DNA from 2 places in the Bradyrhizobium sp. SPXBL-02 genome. Region 1 is predicted to be linked to the other one. Evidence: predicted binding sites of a transcription regulator. Region 1 holds the regulator's gene; the other holds the start of a gene.
What was found. The regulator LexA, encoded in region 1, represses DNA repair genes until DNA is damaged. The targets are predictions, from matches to a motif close to TGTTCNNNNTGTGTTCNG.
Positions count from the first base shown of each region.

Region 2: uvrA (excinuclease ABC subunit UvrA) is a predicted target of LexA. The motif match lies at 1,076-1,093, and genes of this name have one in related genera.

Region 1 covers NZ_CP182474.1:3,884,889-3,892,103, reverse strand. The annotation lists gene ACNJYD_RS18060 (hypothetical protein) at 1-110, opposite strand, end outside; gene ACNJYD_RS18055 (molybdopterin molybdotransferase MoeA) at 243-1,451, shown strand; gene lexA (transcriptional repressor LexA) at 1,628-2,329, shown strand; gene ACNJYD_RS18045 (hypothetical protein) at 2,705-3,139, shown strand; gene ACNJYD_RS18040 (ComEC/Rec2 family competence protein) at 3,265-5,544, opposite strand; gene ACNJYD_RS18035 (DUF2171 domain-containing protein) at 5,640-5,873, opposite strand; gene ACNJYD_RS18030 (YybH family protein) at 6,033-6,419, opposite strand; gene ACNJYD_RS18025 (glutamine--tRNA ligase/YqeY domain fusion protein) at 6,429-7,215, opposite strand, start outside.
Region 2 covers NZ_CP182474.1:4,001,985-4,009,199, reverse strand. The annotation lists gene ACNJYD_RS18625 (outer membrane protein) at 165-917, shown strand; gene uvrA (excinuclease ABC subunit UvrA) at 1,189-4,170, shown strand; gene ACNJYD_RS18615 (DinB family protein) at 4,220-4,783, shown strand; gene ACNJYD_RS18610 (HAD-IA family hydrolase) at 4,820-5,461, shown strand; gene ACNJYD_RS18605 (cytochrome D1 domain-containing protein) at 5,573-6,526, opposite strand; gene ACNJYD_RS18600 (SRPBCC family protein) at 6,529-7,092, opposite strand.

The DNA of each region.
Region 1 (7,215 bases):
GCCTCCTCTCCGCCGTCGCTCAAAGCCAACATGGCGCGCGCGATCTCGTCCTGGCTATCCGCAGGAAGCTGCCGCACGGCCTTGAGCGCCTTTTCGAGCAGTTTTGTCATGGACAGAAGATAAGCCGACCCGAGACCGAAAGGAAGTGTGGCTTCTTGCTGGCCAGGGAGGCCTTTTTGCTTCAGTCCCTCCGCTCAGCTAGAACTTGCCGACCGAGTCCTGATTTGTTGCGGAGTTCGCCCGTGGCCCTGATGCCGGTTTCTGACGCGCTCGCCGCGGTGCTGACCGGCGCCGAGCCGCTGGCCGAAGAGATGGTTCGCCTCGACGAGGCCCACCATCGTGTGCTCGCGCACGATGTCGCGGCGCGGCGCACGCAGCCGCCGGAGGCGATGTCGGCGATGGACGGCTATGCCGTGCGCGCGTCCGACGCGGCCATCGAGTCCAGGCTGACCGTCGTCGGTGAGGTCGCGGCGGGTCGGCCGTTCGCGGGAAGGGTCGGCCCCGGCGAAGCCGTGCGGATCTTCACCGGCGGCGTCGTTCCCGACGGCGCCGATGCCGTCGTGATCCAGGAGGACACAATTGCCGACGGCAAGCATGTCACGATCAAGGAAGCCGCAATTTGTGGCCGGCACATCCGCCCTGCGGGCGTCGACTTCCGCGAAGGCGACGTGCTGCTGCGCAAGGGAATCCGTCTCACCGAGCGCGATCTCGCCCTCGCCGCCGGAATGAATCATCCTTATCTCGGCGTTATCCGCCGCCCGAGGGTCGCGATTCTCGCCACCGGCGACGAGCTGGTCATGCCGGGCACCGCGCCTGGTCCCGGTCAGATCGTCTATTCCAATGGCTATGCCCTGCACGCCCTTGCCCGCAGCGAGGGCGCCGAGACCATCGACCTCGGAATTGCCGCCGATACGCTGGAGTCCACGTCCGCCGGCATCCGCCGCGCGCGCGAGAGCGGTGCCGACATCCTGGTCACGACCGGCGGTGCGTCGGTCGGCGACCACGATCTGGTCCAGCAGGCGCTCAAGGGCGAAGGCATCGAGATGGCGTTCTGGAAGATCGCGATCCGGCCCGGCAAGCCGATGATGCATGGTCGCCTCGGCGCGATGCGCGTGATCGGCCTGCCCGGCAATCCCGTGTCGTCATACGTGTGCGCCTTCCTGTTCATGGTGCCCTTGATTCGGGCCCTGTCGGGCGGTTCAGTGATTCATCATCAGCGCGAGCGCGCCGTGCTGGGCCGCGACCTCGGCGCCAACGATCAGCGCGAGGATTATCTGCGTGCGCGGCTGGAGGTGCGCGACGACGGCACGCGCGTCGCCCTTCCCGTCAGCCATCAGGACTCCTCCCTGCTTGCGAATCTCTCTGCGGCACAGGTACTTCTCGTGCGCGCACCGTTCGCGCCGAAGGCCGAGGCCGGCACACCTTGCGAGGTGCTGCGGCTGCCCGTCTGAGCTGCTGAGCCACACGCATTCCGCGAGTTCAGCCGCGTTCACCATAAATTAAGCAGTTGCGGAACACATATCGAACATATAGTGTCCGTTCATGATTTGTTTCGAGGATGTAGCGGCTTATTGCCGACTTCATCGTCTCGGAATCGAACGACATCAACCGGGGGACTTTGGTCGAGATGTTGACGCGCAAACAATACGAGCTTCTGCGGTTCATCAGCGAACGTCTGAAGGAAAGCGGCGTGCCGCCGTCCTTCGACGAGATGAAGGATGCGCTCGACCTGCGCTCGAAGTCAGGCATTCATCGCCTGATCACTGCGCTTGAGGAGCGCGGCTTCATTCGCCGCCTGCCCAACCGCGCCCGTGCCATCGAGGTGATCAAGCTGCCCGAGCTCCAGGCCGCAGCCGGCAATCGCCGCGGCTTCACCCCGAGCGTCATCGAGGGCAATCTCGGCAAGGTGCGCGCGAGCTCCAGCCCGCCCGCGGATGAGGGCGAGCGCCCCGTCGCGGTGCCCGTGATGGGCCGCATCGCGGCCGGCACGCCGATCGAGGCGCTGCAGACCCGCAGCCACACCATCAGCGTCCCGCCGGACATGCTCGGCTCCGGCGAGCACTACGCGCTCGAGGTGCGCGGCGATTCGATGGTCGAGGCCGGCATCCTCGACGGCGACATGGCGCTGATCCAGCGCAACGAGACCGCCAATACCGGCGACATTGTGGTGGCGCTGATCGACGACGAGGAGGCCACGCTCAAGCGCTTCCGCCGCCGCGGCGCCTCGATCGCGCTCGAGCCCGCCAATGCCGCCTACGAGGTCCGCATTCTTCCGCCGAACCGCGTGAAGATCCAGGGCAAGCTGATCGGGCTTTACCGGAAGTACTGATACCGGAAGTAAGCGCTACGCGCGCTTCGATCGTCGATCCAAGATTGGAGCGGATACTTGTCCGCTCCGGCTGGATGGTCTTTCTGGTTCTGCGCTGACTGTTCGGCGCCTCTTCCCGCGCGACACTCGCCCATGCGGACACGCGGCCATTTCGCTCCGCCGGTAGAGTTGTGCCGACAGCGCCGATAGTGCGGGCCAAATGCAAGGACGCGAGGTTTGTTCCTATCGAATCCGGGAAAGATAATGTGATCGCGTGCTGCGGATGCGAGCCGCAGATTTGCCCATAACCGAGCAGAGCGTTGGAGGCTTCCACTCTGATAGAGGCCTGCGCCTCGAAAGAGACGCGGGTCGCTATCCCAGTATGAGGAGCACCCGATGTGTGACTATAGCCTGCATGCCGTCGCGACGCGCCCCGCCGAAGTTGGCGAGACGATCGTCACGACAACCTTCCGCGGCACCTCGACGCGCGGCTTCGCCTCCGAAGCCGATCTCTCCGTCGCGGTCTGTCTGCTGCCGGGAACGGAGCTCGCTTTCGCCGATAACGTCCGCTACGACAACCGCTGGATCTGGACGCGCACCGTCAACTCCCGCGTCGGCAAGTTCGGCAAGATCGACCCGCACATTCCCGATCGCCATCATGACGCGATCGAATTTCCGGACGGCAAGTACGTGCTGGTGACGCAGCTCGTCGAAGGCCAGCGCGCGACCGTGCTGCAATTGCCGGTGACGCAGCAAGCCATCGAGCGCGAGCACAAGCCGCAGATCGTCGCCGACACGCGGCCCACGATCACGCGCCTGCCGATCGGCTGACGCGGTCGGCCCCGACCGAAAAGTCGAGGGCCAAATTCAAATGCCATCGCCGGCCGCGGCCGGCGAGATGGTATGGTTTGCGTCCTGCGGGATCCCGTCGGACCGGTTTTTCCCCGCATTGATCTTCAATCGTCGGCCTGCAAGTCGGCCTCCGATGGCGTTGCGTCCCGGTTGCGAGGCACGGCCGTCTTCGGCACGAGGCTGCCGTCGAAATCCCCCTCGCCGGCGCCGGCCGGCAGCCAAGGACGGCTTGCCCCTCTCGCCCTCACCGCCTGCACCGAAAAACCCTCTGCGCTTCGCGTCAGAGCCAGCGCGCCCTGACTGGCAAGACGCGCCCGATCGACCACCATCGCCGCGCAATCGGGCGGCGCGGGCCGCGCCGTCACCACCAACGCGGCGCGGCTGCAATCATCGGCCAGCGCGTCGATGCGCGTCGCCAACGCGATCAGCCGTCCGTCCGCGAGCGGCGCCACGCAACCGGACTCGTCACATGACACGCTGCTCGCCAACGAGGCGTTGCCGGCATCACGCGGATCGGCATCTGCGGCCAGCCACTCCTTCAGCAGGAAGCTGTCCTTGCTGGCGCGGATCACTTGCAAGCGCTCATCCCCGCCCCGGACCGCGACGCTCGCGCCATCCCCGGCAATCAGGACATCAGGCTGGCGCACCGACAGCCCCCAGAGGATCGCCGCCAGCAGCACCAGGGCGCCGGACCAGCGCAAGGGCGTGCGCAACAGGCCCATCACGATGAGCCCGAGGCTCGCCGCGATCAGCGGCGCGATCCCGAACGCCGGAATGCGGCCGACGGCGCCCGGCAGGGCCGCCACCCAGCGCGCGACCAGGACCATCCACTCGATGCCGATCCCCATCAACCACCAGAACACGCCGTCGAGCCCGAAAGGCGCTGCGAGCAGTCCCAACAGCCCGGCCGGCATCACCAGCGCCGAGACCACCGGCATGGCGCCGAGATTGGCGAGCACGCCGTATGGCGTCACGCGATGGAAGTGGAAGGCGGCGTAGGGCGTGGTCGCGAGCCCCGCGATCAGCGAGGCCAGGAACAGCATCGCGATCTCGCGGCCGCCCCACAGCGCGATCCGCGCCGTCGCGGAATGATCGGGTGAGGCGAGCAGGTTCGGCATGCCGATCTGCACCAGCGCCACCAGCCCGAGCGTTGCCGCAAATGACATCTGGAAGCTCGGATGCACCAGCGCCTCGGGCGCGACCGCGAGCACGATCAGCGCCGCCACCGCCAGCGTGCGGAAGGTGATGGCGCGGCGGTCGACCATGACGGCGATCAGCACCACCGCCGTCATGAAAAACGATCGTTGCGTCGCGACCTCCGCGCCCGACAGCAGCAGGTAGAACGCCGCCGCGACCAGCGCGGCGGCCGCCGACCATTTCTTGATGGCAAAGCCGGCCGCCAGCCCCGGGATCAAGGCCAGCAGCGCGCGCACCGCGAAGAAGACGACGCCGGCGACGACCGCCATGTGGTAGCCGGAGATCGACAGCGCATGGCCGAGCCCCGAGACGAACATGGCATCGTTGACCGGCGCGGTAATCGCATCGCGCCGCCCCGTGAGCAGCGCCGTTGCGATCGCCCGGTTGTCGCCTTCGAGCGTTGCGCGGATGCGCGCATCGATCGCATCGCGCAGGCCCTGCATGAAGGCGGCGTAGCGCAGCCGCAGGCCGCCGGCATCCGGCGGCCTGGACGCCGTGATCGCGCCCATCACGAAGCCGGAGGCACCGATGCTCTGGAAGAACATGTCGCGCGAGAAATCATAGCTGCCGGGCCGCACCGGCGAGATCGGCGGCAGCAGCCGCGCCTTCAATTGCACGAAGCTGCCGACTTCGGGCGCCGTGCCCTTGCGCACCGAGAGGCGGACGCGCTCGAGCTTGACGTCGCCGCGCTGCGCCTCCATCGCGCTGACGCGCAGCACGAAGCGATCGGTACGCTCGCGAATGTCGCGCGCTTCCACGAAGCCCGACAGCGACACCGAATAAAGCGGCTTGGCGAGCACGGGATGGGCGACGCGCGCCGTCTTCCAGGTCGCCATGGCAAATCCGGCGGCGACCGCCGCGATCATGATGGCAGGAGCAAACAGCCGGCTCCGCCGGAGCAACACCGCGCCGAGCATCAGCGCGATGGCCGTCGCGGCAACCACCCACAGCACCGGCTCATGATCGGCGGCGAAATAAAGCGCGATGCCGCCGCCAAAGGCGACGGGCACCCACGGCAACAGCCGGCCTGGCCCGGCCTCGGCGCGCGCCCACTGGCGCAGCATTTCGACGATGGCCGGCCAGATGCCAAACCCCGCCGGCGCAAAGCCGCCGGCCGGGGCGGCGCGGCCGACCGGCCACGTCCCGGCAACTCCCTGGGAGCGTCCTGGCCGCCCCGGCTCCGCCATTCCCTGCACCTTGCGATACGCGACGGGTGCGGAGGCTACCGGACCGTGCGGCTGCGCGAATAGCGGTACAGATCGGGAACGGGCGACGGAGCGCCCTACTTTTCCTCTTCCATCGTCACGGCGACGTCCGCCTTGGCGGACAGCCGCACCTTGTTGCCTTCAACATCGGCAACGAGGCCCTTGTCGATGAAATGATGGTGGCCCTTGTGGCTGCCCTCGCCGCTGTCCTTCCTGGTCAGCTTGATGCGGTTGCCCTCTACCCTGTCGACGGTGCCGACATGGACACCGTCGGCGCCGATGACTTCCATATGCTCTGCGATGTTCTGCATGGCGGGATCCTTGGTTGGATCGCAGCCAACGCGGCAGGCGCGCGTTCGTTTCAATCGTATTCCGGGGCGCGACGAAGTCGCGAGCTATGATGCGCAATTGCGCATCATAGCTCGCGCCAAGTGGCGCGCCCCGGAATGACGACACTGATGGAACGACCGCTAAATCAGCGGCGCCTGCGACGAGGCGTGGTGATTGACGATCTTCCAGTCGCCTTCCTCGCGGATGATGACCCAGCTCATCTTGACGACGAGATCGTCCCGCTCGCCGGCGAGATCGAACGTGATGATCGCGGCCATGTTGATCAGGTCAGGGCCGGCCTGCGCGGCGTACACGTCGGAGAAGGTCGCGCTCGGCCTGCGCCAGCGCGGCAGGCCGTTGAAATAATCGGCAACGCCGTCCCTGCCCCGATAGAGTTTTGGGTTCGAGCCGAAGAAGAACGCGTTCCTCGCATAGAGCGAGGACAGCGCGGCCGCATCGAGCGTCGCGAAGCCGGCGCACCATTTCGCGATGATGGCGGAAACGATGGCGTCGGCTTCGCTGCTCATGCCCTCGCCTCAGCCCTTCGCGACTTCCTTGGCGAACGTATCGCGCAAGCCGATCGTACGCGAGAACACCGGCTTGCCCGGCGTCGAGTCCTTGTCGCGGACGAAATAGCCCTGGCGCTCGAACTGCATCGGCTCGGTCGAATTGCTCTCGGCAACTGACGCCTCGACCCGCGCATCGGCGAGGATCTCGAGCGAGTTCGGGTTGAGATCGGCCGCGAAATTCGAGGCGTCCGGACTCGGATTGGCGAACAGCTGGTTGTAGATGCGGATCTCCGCCGGCTTGGACGTCGCCGCCGGCAGCCAGTGCATGGTCGCCTTGACCTTGCGGCCGTCGGGCGCGTTGCCGCCCTTGGTCGCGGGATCATAGGTGCAGCGCAGCTCCACCACCTCGCCCTGGTCGTTCTTGATCACGCCGGTGCACTTGACGAAATAGGCGTAACGCAGCCGCACCTCGTTGCCCGGCGACAGGCGGAAGAACTTCTTCGGCGGGTTCTCCATGAAATCGTCCTGCTCGATATAGAGCTCGCGGCCGAACGTGATCTTCCGCGTGCCGGCGCTAGGGTCGTCCGGATGATTGATCGCCTCGAGCTCCTCGGTCTGTCCTTCCGGATAATTCTCGATCACGACCTTGAGCGGCCTCAAGACTGCCATGCGCCGCTGCGCCGTGCGGTTCAGCTCCTCGCGGATGCAGAACTCCAGCATGCCGACATCGACGACGCTGTTTGCCTTGGCGACGCCGATGCGCTTGACGAATTCGCGCAATGCGGCCGGCGGCACGCCGCGGCGGCGCATGCCC
Region 2 (7,215 bases), 120 kb from region 1:
GTTGCGGCCGCCCCGTTCGTTCGCGTTTTAGGACGGATGTGGCGGCCGGGTGACACAACTTTTGGCTTCAATGGTGTAAAGCAATGACGTTACTTGAGTCATGAGGTCCGCTGCTCTTCCGCTCTCCGGAAGACCGGAATGAGAAACGGAAGTGGGGAATGGATATGAAGAAGCTTTTGCTGGCTTCGGCCAGTTTGTTCGCACTCAGCGCGTTGGCACCGGCCTCGGCGGCCGATTTGGCGGCCCGCCCCTACGCCAAGGCTCCGGTGGCGCCGATCGCGGTGTACAACTGGAGCGGTTTCTACCTCGGCATCAACGGCGGCGGTGCATCGAGCCGCAATTGCTGGGATCTCAATGCCGTGCTCGGTGTGGCAATCCCGGTCGTGTCCGAAGGCTGTCACAACGCGACCGGCGGTCTCGTCGGCGGCCAGGTCGGTTATCGTTGGCAGTCGGCTAACTGGGTGTTCGGCCTTGAAGCCCAAGGCGACTGGGCCAACCTGAAGGGATCGAACGCGAGCCCGCTCGCCGCTTTCGCACCCGTGGTCAATCAGACCAGAATCGATGCCCTCGGCCTGTTCACCGGCCAGGTCGGCTACGCCTGGAATAACGTGCTCTGGTACGTGAGGGGTGGCGCCGCGGTCACGCACGCCAAGTATGACGGCCTTCTCGGCGGCGTGGTCTTCGATAGCGCGAGCGAGACGCGCTGGGGCGGCGCAGTCGGCACCGGCATCGAATTCGGTTTCGCACCGAACTGGTCCGTTGCGATCGAATACGACCACTTGTTCATGGGCGGCCGCAACGTCAATTTCACGGTGCTTGGCATCAACGACCGGACCGACCGCATCAAGCAGGATGTCGACATGGGCACCGTTCGCCTCAACTACACCTTCGGCGGCCCGGTCGTCGCGAAGTACTGATCTTCCAAGTCACATCGTCACGAAAGGCCGGCCTCGCGCCGGCCTTTTGCTTTGGGCGGGCTGTTCCGACAGGGGTTCCGCAGCGCTCCTGCTGCCAGATGCCGCCAGGGCGCCAACAATCCGTTGACGATTCGCAAGTCCCACTGGAAATCCGCCGCCGTTCTTCCTACGTTCGCTGCCATACCCATCGGCGCCGATCCCGGTTCCGGGCGAAGCGCGCCTTTTGCATTGGCGCGATCGCGCGTCTTTGGATTCCTCGAGGACCTCTGGGATGGACGAAGTGATCAGGGCGAAGCGCCAACAACAGAACGCGGGCTCGAGCCTGCGCGCAATTACGATCCGCGGCGCGCGCGAGCACAACCTCAAGAATATCGACGTCGAGATTCCCCGCGACAAGCTGGTGGTGTTCACCGGCCTATCCGGCTCCGGCAAATCCTCGCTCGCCTTCGACACCATCTATGCCGAGGGCCAGCGCCGCTACGTCGAATCGCTGTCGGCCTATGCCCGCCAGTTCCTGGAGATGATGCAGAAGCCCGACGTCGACCAGATCGACGGCCTGTCACCGGCGATCTCGATCGAGCAGAAGACGACGTCGAAGAACCCGCGTTCCACCGTCGGCACCGTCACCGAGATCTACGACTACATGCGCCTGCTCTGGGCGCGCGTCGGCGTGCCCTATTCGCCGGCCACGGGCCTGCCGATCGAGAGCCAGACCGTCTCGCAGATGGTCGACCGCGTGCTGGCGCTCCCCGAGGGCACCCGCCTCTATCTGCTCGCCCCCGTCGTGCGCGGCCGCAAGGGCGAGTACCGGAAAGAGCTCGCCGAATGGCTCAAGAAGGGCTTCCAGCGCGTCAAGATCGACGGCACCTTCTATGAGCTGGCGGAAGCCCCGAGCCTCGACAAGAAGTTCCCGCACGACATCGACGTCGTGGTCGACCGCATCGTGGTGCGCGCCGATATCGGCCAACGCCTCGCCGAGAGTTTCGAGACCGCGTTGAAGCTCGCCGAAGGCCTCGCCGTCGTCGAGTTCGCCGATGCGCCCGCGGCGGCTGCCCCTGCGGAGGAGAAGAAGAAGACCGCAAAGATCCACGACAAGAGCGGCCCCGAGCGCATCCTGTTCTCGGAAAAATTCGCCTGCCCGGTCTCCGGCTTCACCATCCCCGAGATCGAGCCGCGCCTGTTCTCCTTCAACAATCCCTACGGCGCCTGCCCCGCCTGCGGCGGCCTCGGCGTCGAGCAGCATGTCGACGAGGACCTCGTCATCCCCGAGAAGGATCTGACGCTGCGCAAGGGCGCGATCGCGCCCTGGGCCAAATCGTCATCGCCCTATTACGTGCAGACGCTGACCGCGCTCGGCAAGCACTACAAGTTCACACTCGACACCAAGTGGAAGGACCTGCCGAAGAAGACGCAAAACGCGATCCTCTACGGCTCGGGCGAGGACGAGATCAAGTTCTCCTACGAGGACGGGGTGCGCTCCTACGACACCAAGAAGCCGTTCGAGGGCGTCATCACCAACATCAACCGCCGCTACCGCGAGACCGAGAGCGAGTGGGCGCGCGAGGAGCTCGCGAAATATTTCCACGACGTGCCCTGCGAGGGCTGCAAGGGTTTTCGGCTCAAGCCTGAGGCGCTCTGCGTCAAGATCGGCGGCAAGCATATCGGCGAAATCTCGGAGCTGTCCGTGAAGGGCGCCGGCGCATGGTTCGAGACCGTGCCGGAGGCGCTGAACGCGCAGCAGAACGAGATTGCCGGCCGCATCCTCAAGGAAATCCGCGAGCGCCTCACCTTCCTGCTCGACGTCGGCCTCAATTATCTGACGCTGTCGCGCTCCTCCGGCACGCTGTCCGGCGGCGAGAGCCAGCGCATCCGCCTGGCCTCGCAGATCGGCTCGGGGCTCACGGGCGTGCTCTACGTGCTCGACGAGCCCTCGATCGGCCTGCACCAGCGCGACAACGCGCGCCTGCTCGATACGCTGAAGCGGCTGCGCGACCTCGGCAACACCGTGGTCGTGGTCGAGCATGACGAGGACGCCATTCGGCTCGCCGACTACGTGCTCGACATCGGCCCCGGCGCCGGCATGCATGGCGGCAACATCGTCGCCGAAGGCACGCCCGCCGAGATCATGCGCAACCCGAAATCGCTGACCGGCAAGTACCTCACCGGCGAGCTCGAGGTCGAGGTGCCGGAGCGGCGCCCGCCGAACCACCGCCGCACCATCAAGGTGGTGAACGCGCGCGGCAATAACCTCAAGAACGTCACGGCGGAGATTCCGCTCGGCCTGTTCACCTGCGTCACCGGCGTCTCCGGCGGCGGCAAATCGACGCTGCTGATCGATACGCTCTACCGCGCCATCGCCCGCAAGCTCAACAATGCCAGCGAGGGCGCCGCCCCGCACGATCGCATCGAGGGCCTCGAGCACATCGACAAGATCATCGACATCGACCAGTCGCCGATCGGCCGCACCCCGCGCTCGAATCCTGCGACCTACACCGGCGCCTTCACGCCGATCCGCGAATGGTTCGCCGGCCTGCCGGAAGCGAAGGCGCGCGGCTACGAGCCCGGCCGCTTCTCCTTCAACGTCAAGGGCGGCCGCTGCGAAGCCTGCCAGGGCGACGGCGTCATCAAGATCGAGATGCACTTCCTGCCCGACGTCTACGTCACCTGCGACGTCTGCAAGGGCAAGCGCTACAACCGCGAGACGCTGGAGGTGCTGTTCAAGGGCAAGAGCATCGCCGACGTGCTCGACATGACCGTCGAGGAAGCCGCCGAGTTCTTCAAGGCGGTGCCGCGCGTCCGGGAGACTTTTCAGACCTTGCACCGCGTCGGGCTCGATTACATCCATGTCGGCCAGCAGGCGACGACCCTCTCGGGCGGTGAAGCGCAACGCGTCAAGCTGGCAAAGGAATTGTCAAAACGCGCCACCGGCCGCACGCTTTACATCCTGGACGAGCCCACCACCGGCCTGCACTTCCACGACGTCAAGAAGCTCCTGGAAGTGCTGCACGAGCTGGTCGCCCAGGGCAACACCGTCGTCGTCATCGAGCACAATCTCGAAGTCATCAAGACCGCCGACTGGGTCATCGACTTGGGCCCCGAAGGCGGCGACGGCGGCGGCGAGATCGTCGCCTGGGGTCCGCCGGAAGACATCGTCAAGGCGCCACGGAGCTATACGGGGAAATTCCTGGCCCCGGTGCTGGAGAAGGCGCGAAAGCCGAAGCGGAGGCGGGCGGCGAGCGAGGCGGCGGAGTAGGTTGCGCGTCCGGAATGTGACGACGCACATGTCTGAGGGAGAATGAACTTTGCCTGCCGGACTTGTGCAAACCTTTCGCGCGTTCGCTCATAACAATGCCTGGGCAAACCATCGGCTGCTCACGGCTTGCGCTGCTCTGTCTCAGGTTGAGTTCGAGGCCGAGCGAACCGGGTTCTTTCCAAGTCTTCAGCGCACGCTAAACCACATCCATGTCATTGATCTCTTCTATGTCGATGCGCTGGAGGGCGGTTGGTTGGGCCCGGCGGCCTGGGAGAACGAGGTGCCGTACCCTTCCCTCGTCACGCTCAAGCCGGCGCAAGCCGCAGTCGACGAGCGCTTGATTGCTGTCTGCGATGCACTGACGCCCGAGAGTCTCAATACCGTTGTGAGTATCAACCGCGACACGACCGTGCAGACCGAACGCCGCGACCGGCTGCTCATGCATCTCTTCCAGCATCAAATTCATCATCGCGGACAGGCGCATGCCATGCTGTCCGAAACAAGCGTCGCACCGCCTCAGCTTGACGAGTTCTTTGCAGAGGGAGAAGCATCGCTCCGCGCCAGCGAATTCGCCGAACTTGGTTGGACCGAAAGCACTGTGTGGAAATCCTAGTTCAATAACTGGATGATCGAACGGCATCCCTTTCACGTGCCCTATTCCCTCGCCATCTTCGACCTCGACGGCACGCTCGCCGACAGCTTCCCCTGGTTCCTGCGCACCATCAACGATGTCGCCGACCGCTTCGACTTTCGCCGCGTAAAGGACGAGGATGTCGAGGAGCTGCGGCATGCATCGAGCCGCGAGATCCTCGCCCGGCTCGAAGTACCCTTGTGGAAGCTGCCGGCGATCGCGCGGCATGCGCGGCGGCTGAAGGCGGAGGCCGCTTCCGAGATCTCGCTGTTTTCGGGCGTCGAGACGATGCTGCGGACGCTGACCGAGAACGGCGTGCAATTGGCGCTGGTGACTTCCGACAGCGAGGCCAATGCCCGCGAGAAGCTTGGGCCTGCCGCGGCGTTGTTCGCGCATTTCGACTGCTCTGCATCGCTGTTCGGCAAGGCTGCGAAATTCCGCCGCGTCATCCGCCGTGCGGGTGTCGAGCCCAGCAAGGTGATTTCGATCGGCGACGAGGTTCGCGACATCGAGGCGGCGCGCGCCGTGGGAATTGCCTGCGGCGCCGTGTGCTGGGGCTATGCGGCACCGGCGGCATTGCGGGCGCTGGGGCCGGATCATGTGTTCGACCGGATGGATGAGATTGCGGATGTGTTGTGCCGGATCCGTAGGGTGGGTTAGCCTTGCGGACTGCGCGAAGCGCAGACCGCTTGGCGTAACCCACCACTTCGGTCACCGCGGACACCAAAGAGGTGGGTTACGCTGACGCTAACCCACCCTACGCGACCACACCTACTCCGTCCTGCGCAAGAACGCCCCGAACGCGCGCGGGCCGTCGCCGGTCCTGATCTCGCCGATCACCTTCAGCTCGGCCGCATCGATGATGCTTAAGGTGTTGCTCTCCCAGCAGGCGACGATGACGCGCTTGCCGTCGGCTGTTGCCGCGATGCCTTCGGGATAATCGCCGACATTGATGCGCTTGAACGGCTTGAGGCTCGCCAGATCGAACACGCTGACGGTGCCGCCATATTGGTCGCTGACGAAACCGCGCCCTGGCGTCAGCGCCACCGCATACGGGCGCATGCCGGCCGGCACGCGGCCGATCTCTCGAGCCTCTGCGATATCGATCACGGAGACATCGTCGGAGCCGACATTTGCCGTGTAAGCGCGCTTGCCCTCGGCATCGATGGTGACGCCGAACGGGCGGGTGCCGACCTTGATCACCGCCTTGCGCTGGCGCGTCGCCGTGTCCACCACGGAGACGCTGTCGTCGTCGCGGTCGGCCGAGAGCAGCAGCTTTCCGTCGGGCGTCACCGCAAGACCCGACGGCGAGGCGCCGACCGCGATGCTGGCGACAACGCTGCGCGAGGCCGTATCGATCACCCGCACCGCGGCGGCGTACCAATCGGCGACATAGACCGTCTTGCCGTCGGGCGCGACCGCAATGCCGAGCGGCCCGCCGCCGACCTCGACGCGGCCGGCGACCTGCCGCGTCGCCGCGTCGACCACCGTGACCGCCTTGGCATCCGGGCTCGTGACATAGGCAAAGCGCCCGTCCGCGCTGACGGCGATACCTGCCGGCTTGCCGCCGATCGGGATGGTCGCGACGCTGCGCGCGCCAGCGAGGTCCACGACCATCAGATCGTCGCTGAGCTGGTTGGTGACGAACGCCTCCTCGGCAGCTGCGCCGCCGAACCCGGCATGACAAAAGCTGGCGGCGAGCGCCGCCAGAACCAGCGCCCTCACGATCAGCTGCCGCTCTCGATCTTCTTCTTGAGCGCCTCGAGCCCGGCCTTGTACAGCCCGCTCACGGCCTTGATCGCGGCCTCGTCGCTCAACTCCGGCGGCGGGTCGTTGTTGGGATAGCCGCGATAGAACGCGGCGGCCCATTCCAGCTTCGCCTTGCCGTCCGGCGCGGGCGAGACCGTCAGGGTCGAGGAATAATTGGTCACCGGCAGCACCTTCACGTCCACCCTGGTGATCCGATAGGAATAGCTCTGCATGTCGGGCTCGTATTTGTAGAGCTCCTCCTCGACCGTGGCGCCGCCCGTCAAGGTGAGTTTCCGCGTCGCGCCGATCTCGTTGCCCTTCTCGCCTTCGGTCTTGGTGACCGGCTGAAGCCAGCTCATGTCCTGGAAATTGCCGATCATCGCCCACACCTTGGCCGGGGCCGCGTTGATCTCGATGGATTCCCGCACCTTCTGCCGCGTCGGCCCGTGGGCCCGGGCCGGCTCGAAAGCGGTGATCAGAGCCATTCCCGCTACCCCCAGCGCCGCCACCCCGGCGAGCGCCGCTCCGCTTCTCATCCTCATGTCGTTTCCTCGTTTCTCAACCTGCGCGACTTGGAACGCGCGCTGAATTCATCGTAGCGCATTTTTGGACCGTGGGGAGACCTGTTCGTGGCGCGGCTGTGGCAGGCGCAACGCACACCATTG